4 regions of the Serratia sp. OS31 genome follow, and region 2 is predicted to be linked to each of the others. Evidence: predicted binding sites of a transcription regulator. Region 2 holds the regulator's gene; each other region holds the start of a gene.
The links. Region 2 encodes PurR, which represses purine synthesis genes. Its sites were predicted from a motif close to CANGCAAACGTTTGCNTG; they were not measured.
Positions count from the first base shown of each region.

Region 1 (3,132 bases), on a different contig from region 2:
CTCTACGCCGACATACAGCAGATCCGCCCCGGCGGCCTGGGCAAAGATCGGAGGAATATCGCCGGTACTGCCCAGATCGATACTGCCGACGTTCAGCGCCTCAAGCATCTGCGGGCCGGCGGGGAATTCGATCCAACTGATTTTGGTGGTGGGGAAACGCTGTTCCAGCAGGCGGTGGGATTTTGCCAGTACCAGACTGATCGATCCTTTTTGATAACCGATACGAAACTGCGCCGGATCCTGTGCGCTGGCGGAATTGATCCACGCCAGTGAGATGATGCCGGCTAAGGCGCCAGTGCCAAGCCAACGGCCAAATGATGAAAGTCGTGTCATCCTCTTTCCTTATAGAGAGCGTGCTGTCAGGCAGTTTGACGTGAGAACAGGGAAGGGGAGAGCCGTGCCTGCGGTGGCTTACGGCGGCCGAGCGCCAGGTAGAAGCTTTCCAGGGCTTCTTCCAGCCGGGAAGCCAAACCTTCGGACAGGGTAATTTCCTCACCGTCCAGCACCACCTGGCTGTCATCGGCGAACACTCCATGCAGCACTTCCTGCGCTTTCAATGCCGCCAGCACCGGTTTCAGGGCATAGTCCACCGCCAGCATATGGCCAATGGAGCCACCGGTGGCCAGGGGTAACACCACCTTATGGTCCAGCGCACGTTCCGGCAGCAGATCCAGCAGGGTTTTCAGCGCGCCGGAAAACGAGGCCTTATACACCGGGGTAGAGACCAGCAGGCCGTCGGCCAAAGCCAGTTGTTCAGTAAAGGCTTTTATCGCCGGGCTATTGAAATTGGCGTACAGCAAGTCTTCTGCGTCAAAGTCGTGCAGGGTGTAGGAGATCACCTCCACGCCCTGTTGCTGCAACCAATTCTTACTCAAGGAAAGCAGGGCCGCTGAACGTGATGGGATGCGAGGGCTGCCGGACAGTGATATAACGCGCATTACCACTCCTTATAACTAAAAGTTAGGTTTAATTAGAAAATTGTCGAGAAGTGTTTTAAACCTATCAGCAAAGGGGCGGGTTACTTAAATCTCATTTTTTGATTTTGATATGCGTAAATGCGGATTGGCGGGGCTTTGGCTCCCTATCGGGGGAAACGATTGCGTTAAAAACGCTTTTTTTGCTTTTAATCAATTCCAATTGGCCAAGGGATACCGGATAATACGCCCCCGGTTTGCAACCGGGAAATCAGGAGAGTACATGTACTACCCCCTCATCAGAAAAGCGTTGTTCCAGCTCGATCCCGAGCGTGCGCATGAATTGACTTTTCATCAGCTCCGCCGCGTCACCGGCACCCCGTTAGAATTTGTTATTCGCCAGTCTGTGCCGACCAAGCCGGTAAGCTGCATGGGGCTCTCTTTTAAAAATCCTTTGGGTTTGGCCGCCGGTCTGGATAAAGACGGCGAGTGTATCGACGCATTCGGTGCCATGGGTTTCGGCTTTGTCGAAGTCGGCACCGTGACGCCACGCCCGCAGTCGGGCAACGACAAGCCGCGTCTGTTCCGCATCGTGGAAGCGGAAGGCCTGATCAACCGAATGGGCTTTAATAACCAGGGCGTGGATAATCTGGTTGAAAACGTTAAGAAATCTCATTTCGGCGGTATTCTGGGGATTAATATCGGCAAGAATAAAGACACCCCGGTCGAGCAAGGAAAAGACGATTATCTGATCTGTATGGATAAAGTTTATCCGTATGCCGGTTATATCGCGATTAACATTTCGTCACCCAATACGCCGGGGTTACGATCCTTACAGTACGGTGAAGCGTTAGACGATCTTTTGGCCGCCATTAAAAATAAGCAGCAGGAATTGCATGCGCGCCATCACAAATATGTGCCGGTGGCGGTAAAGATCGCGCCGGATCTTTCAGAAGAAGAATTGATCCAAATAGCCGACAGTTTGGTGCGCCATAATATAGATGGTGTGATCGCGACCAATACCACACTGGATCGTAAATTGATCCAGGGGCTGAATTATTGCGAGCAAATGGGGGGCCTGAGTGGTCGTCCGTTGCAGGCGAGCAGCACCGAAGTGATCCGCCGTTTGTCACTTGAACTGCAAGGGCGTCTGCCGATTATCGGGGTGGGCGGAATTGATTCCCTGATGGCCGCGCGGGAAAAAATGGCAGCCGGGGCTTCGTTGGTGCAAATTTATTCCGGATTTATCTTCAAAGGTCCGCGGCTGATTAAAGATATCGTTAACTACATCTAATATTTTTCCTTTCATTTTCCGCCGGGGGTTTATTTCTTCCCCCGGCTCGTCTATATTTTGTCCACTAGCATAAATATCGTTCGCGGAATTATCCGATGTTTAAGCGACTTGAGTGGTGATAAAATCACCTTTTAGGGTAAATACGGCGTGGCATAGGCAGCGAGAAGGATAAGACATGAAGATAAAACCTGACGATAATTGGCGTTGGTATTTTGACGCCGAACACGATCGGCTAATGCTGGATTTAGCCAATGGGATGATCTTCCGCTCGCGTTTTCCTGCCAAAATGTTAACGCCGGATGCTTTCGACGAATGCTCTTTCTGTGTGGACGACGCTGCGCTTTATTTTAATTATGAAGAGCAGTGCAAACAGATAAAGCTCAGCCACGAGCAACGCGCCGAACTGGTATTAAATGCCCTGGTAGCCTATCGCTTCCTCAAGCCACTGATGCCGAAAAGCTGGCATTTCTCGCAGCAACATTATCCATTGCAGCCGAAAAACGGTGAGTTGGCGGCGGTGAAGGTGATGGAGAGCGGCGTTGAAGCCCGCCTGCTGGTGGTGGAAGCCGGCGACAACGCCAGCCTTTGCCTGCTGGCGCAAAACCAACTCTCCGTGGCCGGCCGTACCATGGTTCTGGGCGACGCCATCAAAGTGATGCACGATCGCCTTAAACCCTGCGCGCAAGATGAGGCCTCCGCCCCGGCTTACGACAGGGCGGTATAACGGCGATTACGCCAGCGTCAAATCGCTTTTTGGAATACAGCTGCAGCAAAGGATGGTGCCATTGTTGGCGACCGCACTTTTCTTCAGCGGTGCCACTTCGCCACTGACCAAGGTTATGCGACAACTTCCGCAAATTCCCGCACGGCATGAATAAGGCACGCGCAGCCCTTGCTGTTCCAACTGTTCCAGTAAGATCTGCT
Region 1 covers NZ_JACJFQ010000003.1:88,641-91,772, reverse strand. The annotation lists gene H5P17_RS04330 (sulfonate ABC transporter substrate-binding protein) at 1-333, opposite strand, end outside; gene ssuE (NADPH-dependent FMN reductase) at 360-938, opposite strand; gene pyrD (quinone-dependent dihydroorotate dehydrogenase) at 1,198-2,208, shown strand; gene H5P17_RS04315 (cell division protein ZapC) at 2,384-2,932, shown strand; gene H5P17_RS04310 (YcbX family protein) at 2,939-3,132, opposite strand, start outside.
Region 1: pyrD (quinone-dependent dihydroorotate dehydrogenase) is a predicted target of PurR. The motif match lies at 1,087-1,104, and genes of this name have one in related genera.

Region 2 (3,132 bases):
GGTATGGAATCACACCTTCTATTGGCACTGCCTGTCACCTCAGGGCGGCGGAGAGCCCCAGGGCAAACTGGCCGCGGCGATCAATCAGGCTTTTGGTTCTTTTACCGCCTTCCGGGAACAATTCAGCGACGCCGCGGTGAAAAACTTCGGCGCAGGCTGGACCTGGTTAGTGAAAAAACCGGATGGCTCGCTGGCGATTGTTAATACCTCGAACGCGGCCACGCCGCTGACCGGTGAAGACAAACCGCTGCTGACCGTCGACATTTGGGAACACGCCTACTACATCGATTATCGCAACGCACGACCGGCCTACCTGGAAAACTTCTGGGCGCTGGTTAACTGGACATTTGTGGAGGAAAATCTGGCGTAAAGCGGGGAAATACAACCAGGCGTAGCGAACTGCGCCTGGTTGACTGAAGAGTATCAGTTCAATGCAGCGGTGAAGCTAAAAGCGATAATCACAGCCAGCGCACCCAGGGTGGTGAACAGTGACATTTTCAAATCGGTATCCATTACAACTCCTTTTCAGATTGGGTTTCCCAAGGGTAAAAGGCACACAATTAATGTGTTAAACCATTTTCCCACAGTTGGCCGATAAAATCTTGTTATCATTTCCCAGTTTATAATACCGATTACCTCTTCCCCTTTTGCTCAATATGGGACAAAATTCGCAGTTCACAACTGTGTACCGGCAAAATGCCCCTCCTGACCAAGCGCTGACGACTTCAACACACTAAAAACTCAGTTTTCGCTTCTTTGGAGAAGGATCTACGCAGGCAAACGATTAACATCACACTTACATACTGCAACATGTGAGTTCAGGAGTCATTCTTTACATGGCAACGATTAAAGATGTGGCCAAACGCGCTGGCGTTTCCACCACCACCGTTTCGCACGTCATCAATAAGACTCGTTTCGTCGCCGAAGAGACAAAAGCGGCCGTTGGCGCCGCGATCAAAGAGCTGCACTATTCACCCAGCGCCGTGGCGCGCAGCCTCAAGGTCAACCACACCAAATCTATTGGTCTGCTGGCCACGTCGAGCGAAGCACCTTACTTTGCCGAAGTGATCGAGGCGGTGGAAAACAGCTGCTACAGCAAAGGCTATACGCTGATCCTGTGCAACTCGCATAACAATCTGGACAAACAACGCGCCTATCTGGCGATGTTGGCGCAAAAGCGCGTCGATGGTCTGTTAGTCATGTGTTCGGAATACCCGGACCAACTGCTCGGCATGCTGGAAGATTATCGCAATATCCCGATGGTCGTCATGGATTGGGGCGCTGCACGCGGTGACTTTACCGACACCATTATCGATAACGCCTTCGAAGGCGGCTATCTGGCCGGGCGCTACCTGATTGAACGCGGCCACCGCGATATCGGAGCCATTCCGGGCCAGCTGGCACGCAATACCGGCGGCGGCCGCCATCAGGGCTTTTTAAAAGCCATGGAAGAAGCCAATATCGACGTGCGCGAAGAGTGGATTGTTCAGGGCGACTTTGAGCCGGAATCCGGTTACAAGGCCATGCATCAGATACTGTCGCAGAAGCAACGCCCTACCGCGGTATTCTGCGGTGGCGATATCATGGCCATGGGGGCGATCTGCGCCGCCGATGAACTTGGGCTGCGCGTGCCGCAGGACATTTCGGTGATTGGCTACGATAACGTACGAAATGCCCGCTACTTCACCCCGGCACTGACCACGATCCATCAGCCCAAAGAACGTCTGGGTGAGATGGCGTTCACCATGCTGCTGGATCGCATTATCAGCAAACGTGAAGAGTCGCAGGTCATTGAGGTTCATCCCAAGCTGGTCGAGCGCCGTTCGGTCGCTGACGGCCCGTTCATCGATTATCGCCGCTAATTATCTGCGCCGGAAACCCTCGCGGTTTCCGGCGTCATTCTTCGCTTAGCCACTCCTGATTCAAGGTTTCACTGTCTCCCAGATAATCCAGTAACCAGGCCATCGCCGGTGACGGCGTATTTTGCTGCCAGGTCAGGCAACAAGGGCTGGCGGGAAATGGCTGTTGCAACTGTAGCGCCACCAGTTCCCCGCGCTGCACCAAAGGCAATACCCGATGCGCGGGCATCATGCCAACGCACAACCCGGCACACAGGCAATCTATCGCAGAGGCCCAGTCCGGCACCACCAGGCGTCGCTGGTTGTCCAACGTCCAGGTCACGCGTTTGGGCAGGTTGCGCGAAGTATCTTCCAGGCACAGCGACGGAAAAGGCCGGAGTTGATCGTCGTTCAACAGCCCTTCTATCGCGGCCAGAGGATGTTGTGGACTGGCCACGCACAGCCAGCACATATCCCCCATATCGCGAAAGGCGAAACCGCCGCCCACGGGCACCGCCCTTGTGGCACCGATCGCCATATCGGCACGACCGTCCACCAGCGCATCCCACACGCCATTAAACACCTCCGGCTGAACCAGCAGTTCGACGTCGGGGAAATGGCGGTAAAAATCCAGCACCAATTGGCGGCTACGCTGGGGTTTAACGATGATATCTACCGCAATTTTCAACTGGCCCCGCCAGCCGTTAGCCACCTGCTGGCACTGTCGTCGCGTGTCGAGCATTTTTTTGATGACACCACGCGCTTCCTGAATAAACAGCACGCCCGCCGGTGTCAGTTCCACGTCACGATGACGACGCTCAAACAGCGGCACCGCCAGCCATTGCTCCAGCTGCCGCACCGTGTAACTTACCGCCGACGGCACCCGATGCAGTTCCTGCGCCGCAGCGCTGAAACTGCCGGTACGGGCCACCGCATCGACGACATCCAGGGAATATTCAGACCACATAGTTTTGCCTTCAATTTTTTTAACAGCACCTCGCAAATATTACCGTTTCACAAGCAGAGATCCAGCCGGATACACTTGCCGGCGCTAAAAACCTGCGACAATAAAATATTAACGAGAAATACCATGCGAAATTCCTTTGGTTTTATGTTCTACCTTGCCGGCCTGAGCATGCTGGGTTACCTGGCCACCGACATGTACCTGCCCGCCTTTGGCATGATGCAGCAAGACCTGCAGATTTCCGCCGGGGCCATCAGCGCCAGCCTGAGTATCTTCCTGGCCGGGTTTGCCTTTGCACAACTGCTGTGGGGCCCGCTTTCCGATCGCCTA
Region 2 covers NZ_JACJFQ010000007.1:149,652-152,783, forward strand. The annotation lists gene sodB (superoxide dismutase [Fe]) at 1-370, shown strand, start outside; gene H5P17_RS08835 (YnhF family membrane protein) at 424-513, opposite strand; gene purR (HTH-type transcriptional repressor PurR) at 837-1,862, shown strand; gene punR (DNA-binding transcriptional activator PunR) at 1,897-2,805, opposite strand; gene punC (purine nucleoside transporter PunC) at 2,929-3,132, shown strand, end outside.

Region 3 (3,132 bases), on a different contig from region 2:
CGGTGCTCAGCGTGAAGAACGTCTGGACGTGTTGGATCAGCGCCTGGAAGCCATGGGCCTGAATAAAGAAGATTATTGGTGGTACCGCGATCTGCGTCGTTACGGCACAGTGCCACACGCCGGCTTCGGTTTAGGTTTTGAGCGTTTAATCGCCTACGTAACCGGTGTGCAAAACGTGCGCGACGTGATCCCTTTCCCACGCACACCACGTAATGCAACCTTTTAATTAATCAGATAATACATTTTCTAGTTAATTTAGTTACAAAACCAAGGCCAGCTTAGCTGGCCTTTCGCATTTTTTAATATTGACGAGCGTCACAAAGTTCCGTGAATATTACATTTAGTTACAAATATTTTCTTTTTGAAACCTCATTAGGACATTGGTAGCATTTTCGTTCTAGATAAACCTGCCCGTGAATGGAACACTGCGTGCAGACACAGGACGACACCAATCTATCAACAATAGTTCCAAAAGAATTATTGGCGGCAGTGGCAAAGGTGTCCGAATAACACCAATGAGGGTAATATAATGATGAAGCGCAATATTCTTGCAGTGGTAATCCCAGCTCTGTTAGCCGCTGGTGCAGCTAACGCTGCTGAAATCTACAACAAAGACGGCAACAAACTGGATCTGTACGGTAAAGTTGACGGTCTGCACTACTTCTCAGACGACAAAGGCAATGACGGCGATCAGACCTATGTTCGTTTCGGCTTCAAAGGTGAAACCCAGATTACTGACCAACTGACCGGTTACGGCCAGTGGGAATACAACGTTCAGGCTAACCACTCTGAATCTCAAGGCACCGAAGGCACCAAGACTCGTCTGGGCTTCGCTGGTCTGAAATTCGCTGACTACGGTTCATTCGACTACGGCCGTAACTACGGCGTACTGTACGACGTGGAAGGCTGGACAGATATGCTGCCAGAGTTCGGTGGCGATACTTATACCTACACCGACAACTTCATGACTGGCCGTACCAACGGCGTTGCTACCTATCGTAACAACAACTTCTTCGGTCTGGTTGACGGTCTGAACTTCGCCGTTCAGTACCAAGGCAAGAACCAGAACGATGGCCGTGACGTCAAGAAACAAAACGGCGACGGCTGGGGTCTGTCTTCTACTTATGACATCGGCGAAGGCATCAGCGTAGGTGCAGCATACGCTTCTTCCAACCGCACCGATGATCAAAAACTGCGTTCTAACGAACGTGGCGACAAAGCTGATGCATGGACCGTTGGCGCGAAATACGACGCTAACAACGTTTACCTGGCAGCTATGTACGCAGAAACTCGTAACATGACTCCATTCGGCGGCGGCAACTTCAGCTCAACCTGTAATGCATCTACCGATTGCGGCGGCTTCGCCAGCAAAACTCAGAACTTCGAAGTGACTGCTCAGTACCAGTTCGACTTCGGTCTGCGTCCAGAAGTTTCTTACCTGCAGTCTAAAGGTAAAAACCTGAACGTCCCAGGCGTGGGTTCTGACCAGGATCTGGTTAAATATGTTTCTGTTGGTACCACTTACTACTTCAACAAAAACATGTCTACCTATGTTGATTACAAAATCAACCTGCTGGACGACAACGAGTTCACTAAAGCCACTGGCACCGCTACCGATGATATCGTAGGTGTTGGTCTGGTTTACCAGTTCTAAGTTGTCTCACTTAACGACGGTTCACCGTCGGGTAAGTTAAAAAACAGGGCTTCGGCCCTGTTTTTGTTTTTGCGCTACGCGTAAATTTTTATCCTGCCAATGCCCCCTTCTTCCTCATTTTTTATGCTGAATCTGCGCCCTTCACAAGATCGCTGTGTTTTTCTCGCAAACGGTTGGCAAAGCGCATAACTGGCGCTACCCTGATGCTTCTGTCTGCTTAACTCCGAGCCATGGAAGCACCTGACATGTTTGAAAAAATCACTGCTGCACCTGCCGATCCGATTCTGGGTCTGACCGACATTTTCCGCGCCGACGCACGCCCGAACAAAATCAATTTGGGCATTGGCGTTTACAAAGACGAAACCGGCAAAACGCCGGTGCTGACCAGCGTGAAAAAAGCTGAGCAGTATCTGCTGGAAAATGAAGCCACCAAAAACTATCTCGGCATTGAGGGCATCCCCGCTTTCGCCAACTGCACGCAAGAACTGCTGTTCGGCAAACAAAGCCCAATCATTGCCGACAAGCGTGCGCGCACCGCGCAAACGCCTGGTGGCACCGGCGGCCTGCGTGTGGCAGCTGACTTCATCGCCAACCAGACCAGCGCTAAACGCATCTGGATCAGCAACCCAAGCTGGCCGAACCATAAAAACGTGTTCGGCGCCGTCGGCCTGGAAGTGCTGGAATATGCCTACTACGATGCGGCTAATCATGCGTTGGACTTCGATGGCCTGCTGAACAGCCTGAAACAGGCTCAGGCAGGCGATGTGGTCCTGTTCCATGGTTGCTGCCATAACCCAACCGGTATCGATCCTACGCCAGAGCAGTGGGCTCAGTTAGCCGAGCTGTCTGTGGCTAACGGCTGGCTGCCGCTGTTTGACTTTGCTTACCAGGGCTTTGCGAAAGGTCTGGAAGAAGATGCGCAGGGCCTGCGTATTTTCGCCGCCAAGCATCAGGAACTGATCGTGGCCAGCTCGTACTCGAAGAATTTCGGCCTATACAACGAACGTGTCGGCGCCTGTACTCTGGTGGCCGCAGATGCGGATACCGCTGATCGCGCCTTCAGCCAGGTGAAAGCAGCCATTCGCGCCAACTACTCCAACCCGCCGTCACACGGTGCCGCGGTGGTTGCGACCATCCTGGGTGATGATGCGCTGCGCGCGCTGTGGGAGCAGGAGCTGACCGATATGCGTCAACGCATTCACCGCATGCGTCAGCTGTTCGTGAATACTCTGCAGGAGAAAGGCGCAGAGCAGGACTTCAGCTTTATCATCAACCAGAACGGCATGTTCTCGTTCAGCGGGTTGACCAAAGAACAGGTACTGCGCCTGCGTGACGAATTTGGCGTTTACGCCGTTAACTCCGGCCGGGTTAACGTCGCAGGCATGACGCCAGACAATATGGCGCCGCTGTGTGAAGCCATCGTCGCCGTGCTGTAAAGCTCAGGGTTCCAAATAAGCAAAAGGGGCGCTCAATGCGCC
Region 3 covers NZ_JACJFQ010000003.1:102,805-105,936, forward strand. The annotation lists gene asnS (asparagine--tRNA ligase) at 1-226, shown strand, start outside; gene ompC (porin OmpC) at 530-1,654, shown strand; gene H5P17_RS04375 (amino acid aminotransferase) at 1,900-3,090, shown strand.
Region 3: H5P17_RS04375 (amino acid aminotransferase) is a predicted target of PurR. The motif match lies at 1,817-1,834, and genes of this name have one in related genera.

Region 4 (3,132 bases), on a different contig from region 2:
GGGCTGTTATTCGAAGATGACGGGGAAAGTTATGGCTGGCAGCAGGGCGACGCGCTGTGGCTGCGCTGGGAGATGTTCAGCGACAATCAACGCATCATGCTGAACATCACTGCCGAAGGCCGGTTCAAACCGGCGTGGCGGACGTTGACCTGCAGTTTGCCAACTGGTGAGACGCGAGAACTGTGGATTAACGGCGTGCCGGGCAGCAGTTTTACGCTGGAGTAAGCGGGATTATTCGGCCGCGCGTTTCTTGCGAGGCTTTTTGGCGACGGTGATGGTTTTCACCTCGCTTTCCACCCAGCCATCCTGCAGGCGGGTTTTCAGCAGTTCACCAACCTGGGCCTGTTTGGTGGTTTTCAGCAGTTCGCCGCGCGGGGTTTGCGTCACGCTGTAGCCACGGGCCAGCGTTGCCAGCGGGCTGACGGCCTCGAGCTGGCTGCAGGCGACGCCAAAACGTTGACGCAGGCCGTTAAGCTGGCGATCCCATGCCTGCTGCAAACGGTATTCCTGTTGCTGCACGCGTTGTTGGTAGCGGTGAATACGCGCCTGCGGTTGCATCTGCGCCAGCCGTTGCTGAGCCCGCTCGCTGCGACGCGAAGACAGACGCAGTTGGTTTTGCATGCCGTCTTCCAACCGGCGCTGCAGTTTGAACAACAGCGTTTGTTGGCGCGCCAGACGCAGGTGCGGGTGCTGCTGCTGCAAACGGTGGTTGATGCGGGTGAACTGCTGCTGGCGCTGCGCCAGGTAGTAGTCCATCGCCATTTCCATCCGCTGTTGCTGTGATTGCAACTGACGCAGCAGTTCCAACTGATTGCGACTGACCAGTTCGGCAGCGGCAGAAGGGGTTGGCGCACGCAGATCGGCGACAAAGTCGGCAATGGTGACGTCGGTTTCGTGGCCGACGGCGCTGACAATCGGAATGCGGCTGGCGAAAATCGCCCGCGCAACGCGTTCGTCGTTAAAGCTCCACAGGTCTTCCAGCGAACCCCCGCCACGGCCGACGATCAGCACGTCGCACTCGTCACGGCGGTTGGCCGTTTCGATGGCGCGCACAATCTGCAGGGGGGCTTCCGCGCCCTGCACCGAAGTAGGGTAGATAACGATGGGCAACGAAGGATCGCGCCGTTGCAGCACCTGCAGCACATCGTGCAGCGCCGCGCCGCTGGCGGAGGTAATGACCCCGACGCGTTTGGCCGGGCTGGGCAGCGGCTGTTTGAACTGTTGGTCGAACAGGCCTTCGGCGCTCAGCCGTTGTTTCAACTGATCGAACTGCTGTTGCAACAGGCCGTCGCCGGCAGGCTGCATGCTTTCTGCGATCAGCTGATAGTCGCCGCGCGGCTCATACAGCGTGATGCTGGCGCGAACCAGCACCTGTTGGCCATTTTGCGGGCGGAAGGTGGTGCGGCGGTTAGTGTTGCGGAACATCGCGCAACGCACCTGCGCGCGGTCGTCTTTCAGCGTGAAATACCAATGGCCGGAAGACGGCTGGGAGAAGTTGGAGATCTCGGCGGAGAGCCAAATCTGGCCCATTTCCATTTCCAGCAGCTGTCGAACCGTCTGATTCAGGCGGCTTACGGTAAAAATGGAAGGCGAAGCAGGTATCGACATGTGACCCAGATCAAATTTCAAAACAAGCACTTAATTGGTCGATACTACATGGCTGAAAAAGGTAATCAAGAGTTTTTGTGAGAAAGTGCTGGAGGCAACCGATTACGCTCTGTATAATGCCGCGGCAATATTTTATCTTTTTCACAGCCCACTCTGGTGAGATATTGCCCATGCTACGTATCGCAAAAGAAGCACTGACGTTTGACGACGTTCTCCTGGTTCCAGCTCACTCTACGGTTCTGCCTAATACCGCTGAGCTCGGCACCCAACTGACCAAAAATATCCGCCTGAATATCCCTATGCTGTCCGCAGCCATGGATACCGTTACCGAATCCGGCCTGGCCATCGCGCTGGCGCAGGAAGGCGGTTTGGGCTTCATTCACAAGAACATGTCTATCGAGCGTCAGGCAGAAGAAGTCCGCCGCGTGAAAAAACATGAAAGCGGCGTGGTGACCGATCCACAAGCCGTAACCCCCGCCACTACCCTGAAAGAAGTGAAAGAGCTGACCGCACGTAACGGCTTCGCCGGTTACCCTGTGGTCACCGAAGAGAACGAACTGGTCGGTATCATCACCGGCCGCGACGTCCGCTTCGTCACCGATCTGAACCAGCCTGTTACTGCCGTGATGACGCCGAAAGAGCGTCTGGTTACGGTGAAAGAAGGCGAAGCGCGTGAAGTCGTGCTGCAGAAAATGCACGAAAAACGCGTTGAGAAAGCGCTGGTAGTGGACGACAGCTTCCATCTGCTGGGCATGATCACCGTAAAAGACTTCCAGAAAGCGGAACGCAAGCCAAACGCCTGTAAAGACGAGCATGGCCGTCTGCGCGTTGGCGCTGCGGTGGGTGCAGGCGCAGGTAACGAAGAGCGCGTTGATGCGCTGGTCGCCGCCGGCGTTGACGTGCTGCTGATCGACTCCTCTCACGGCCATTCCGAAGGCGTATTGCAGCGCATTCGCGAAACGCGCGCCAAATACCCGGATCTGCAGATCGTGGGCGGCAACGTGGCTACCGCAGCCGGTGCCAAAGCGCTGGCTGACGCCGGCGTCAGCGCGGTCAAAGTGGGTATCGGCCCTGGCTCCATCTGTACTACTCGCATCGTGACCGGCGTAGGCGTACCGCAGATCACGGCCATCGCCGATGCGGTTGAAGCGCTGGAAGGGACAGGCATTCCGGTCATCGCCGACGGCGGCATTCGCTTCTCCGGTGACATCGCCAAAGCTATCGCGGCCGGCGCATCCTGCGTAATGGTCGGCTCCATGCTGGCGGGTACCGAAGAATCACCGGGCGAAATCGAGCTGTATCAGGGCCGTTCGTTCAAATCCTACCGCGGTATGGGCTCACTGGGCGCGATGTCCAAAGGCTCTTCCGACCGTTACTTCCAGACCGATAACGCCGCCGACAAACTGGTGCCGGAAGGTATCGAAGGCCGCGTGGCTTACAAAGGCATGCTGAAAGCGATCGTGCACCAGCAAATGGGCGGCCTGCGTTCTTGCATGGGCCTGACCGGCTGCGCCACCATCGACG
Region 4 covers NZ_JACJFQ010000019.1:85,460-88,591, forward strand. The annotation lists gene H5P17_RS16485 (TIM-barrel domain-containing protein) at 1-225, shown strand, start outside; gene xseA (exodeoxyribonuclease VII large subunit) at 232-1,608, opposite strand; gene guaB (IMP dehydrogenase) at 1,779-3,132, shown strand, end outside.
Region 4: guaB (IMP dehydrogenase) is a predicted target of PurR. The motif match lies at 1,700-1,717, and genes of this name have one in related genera.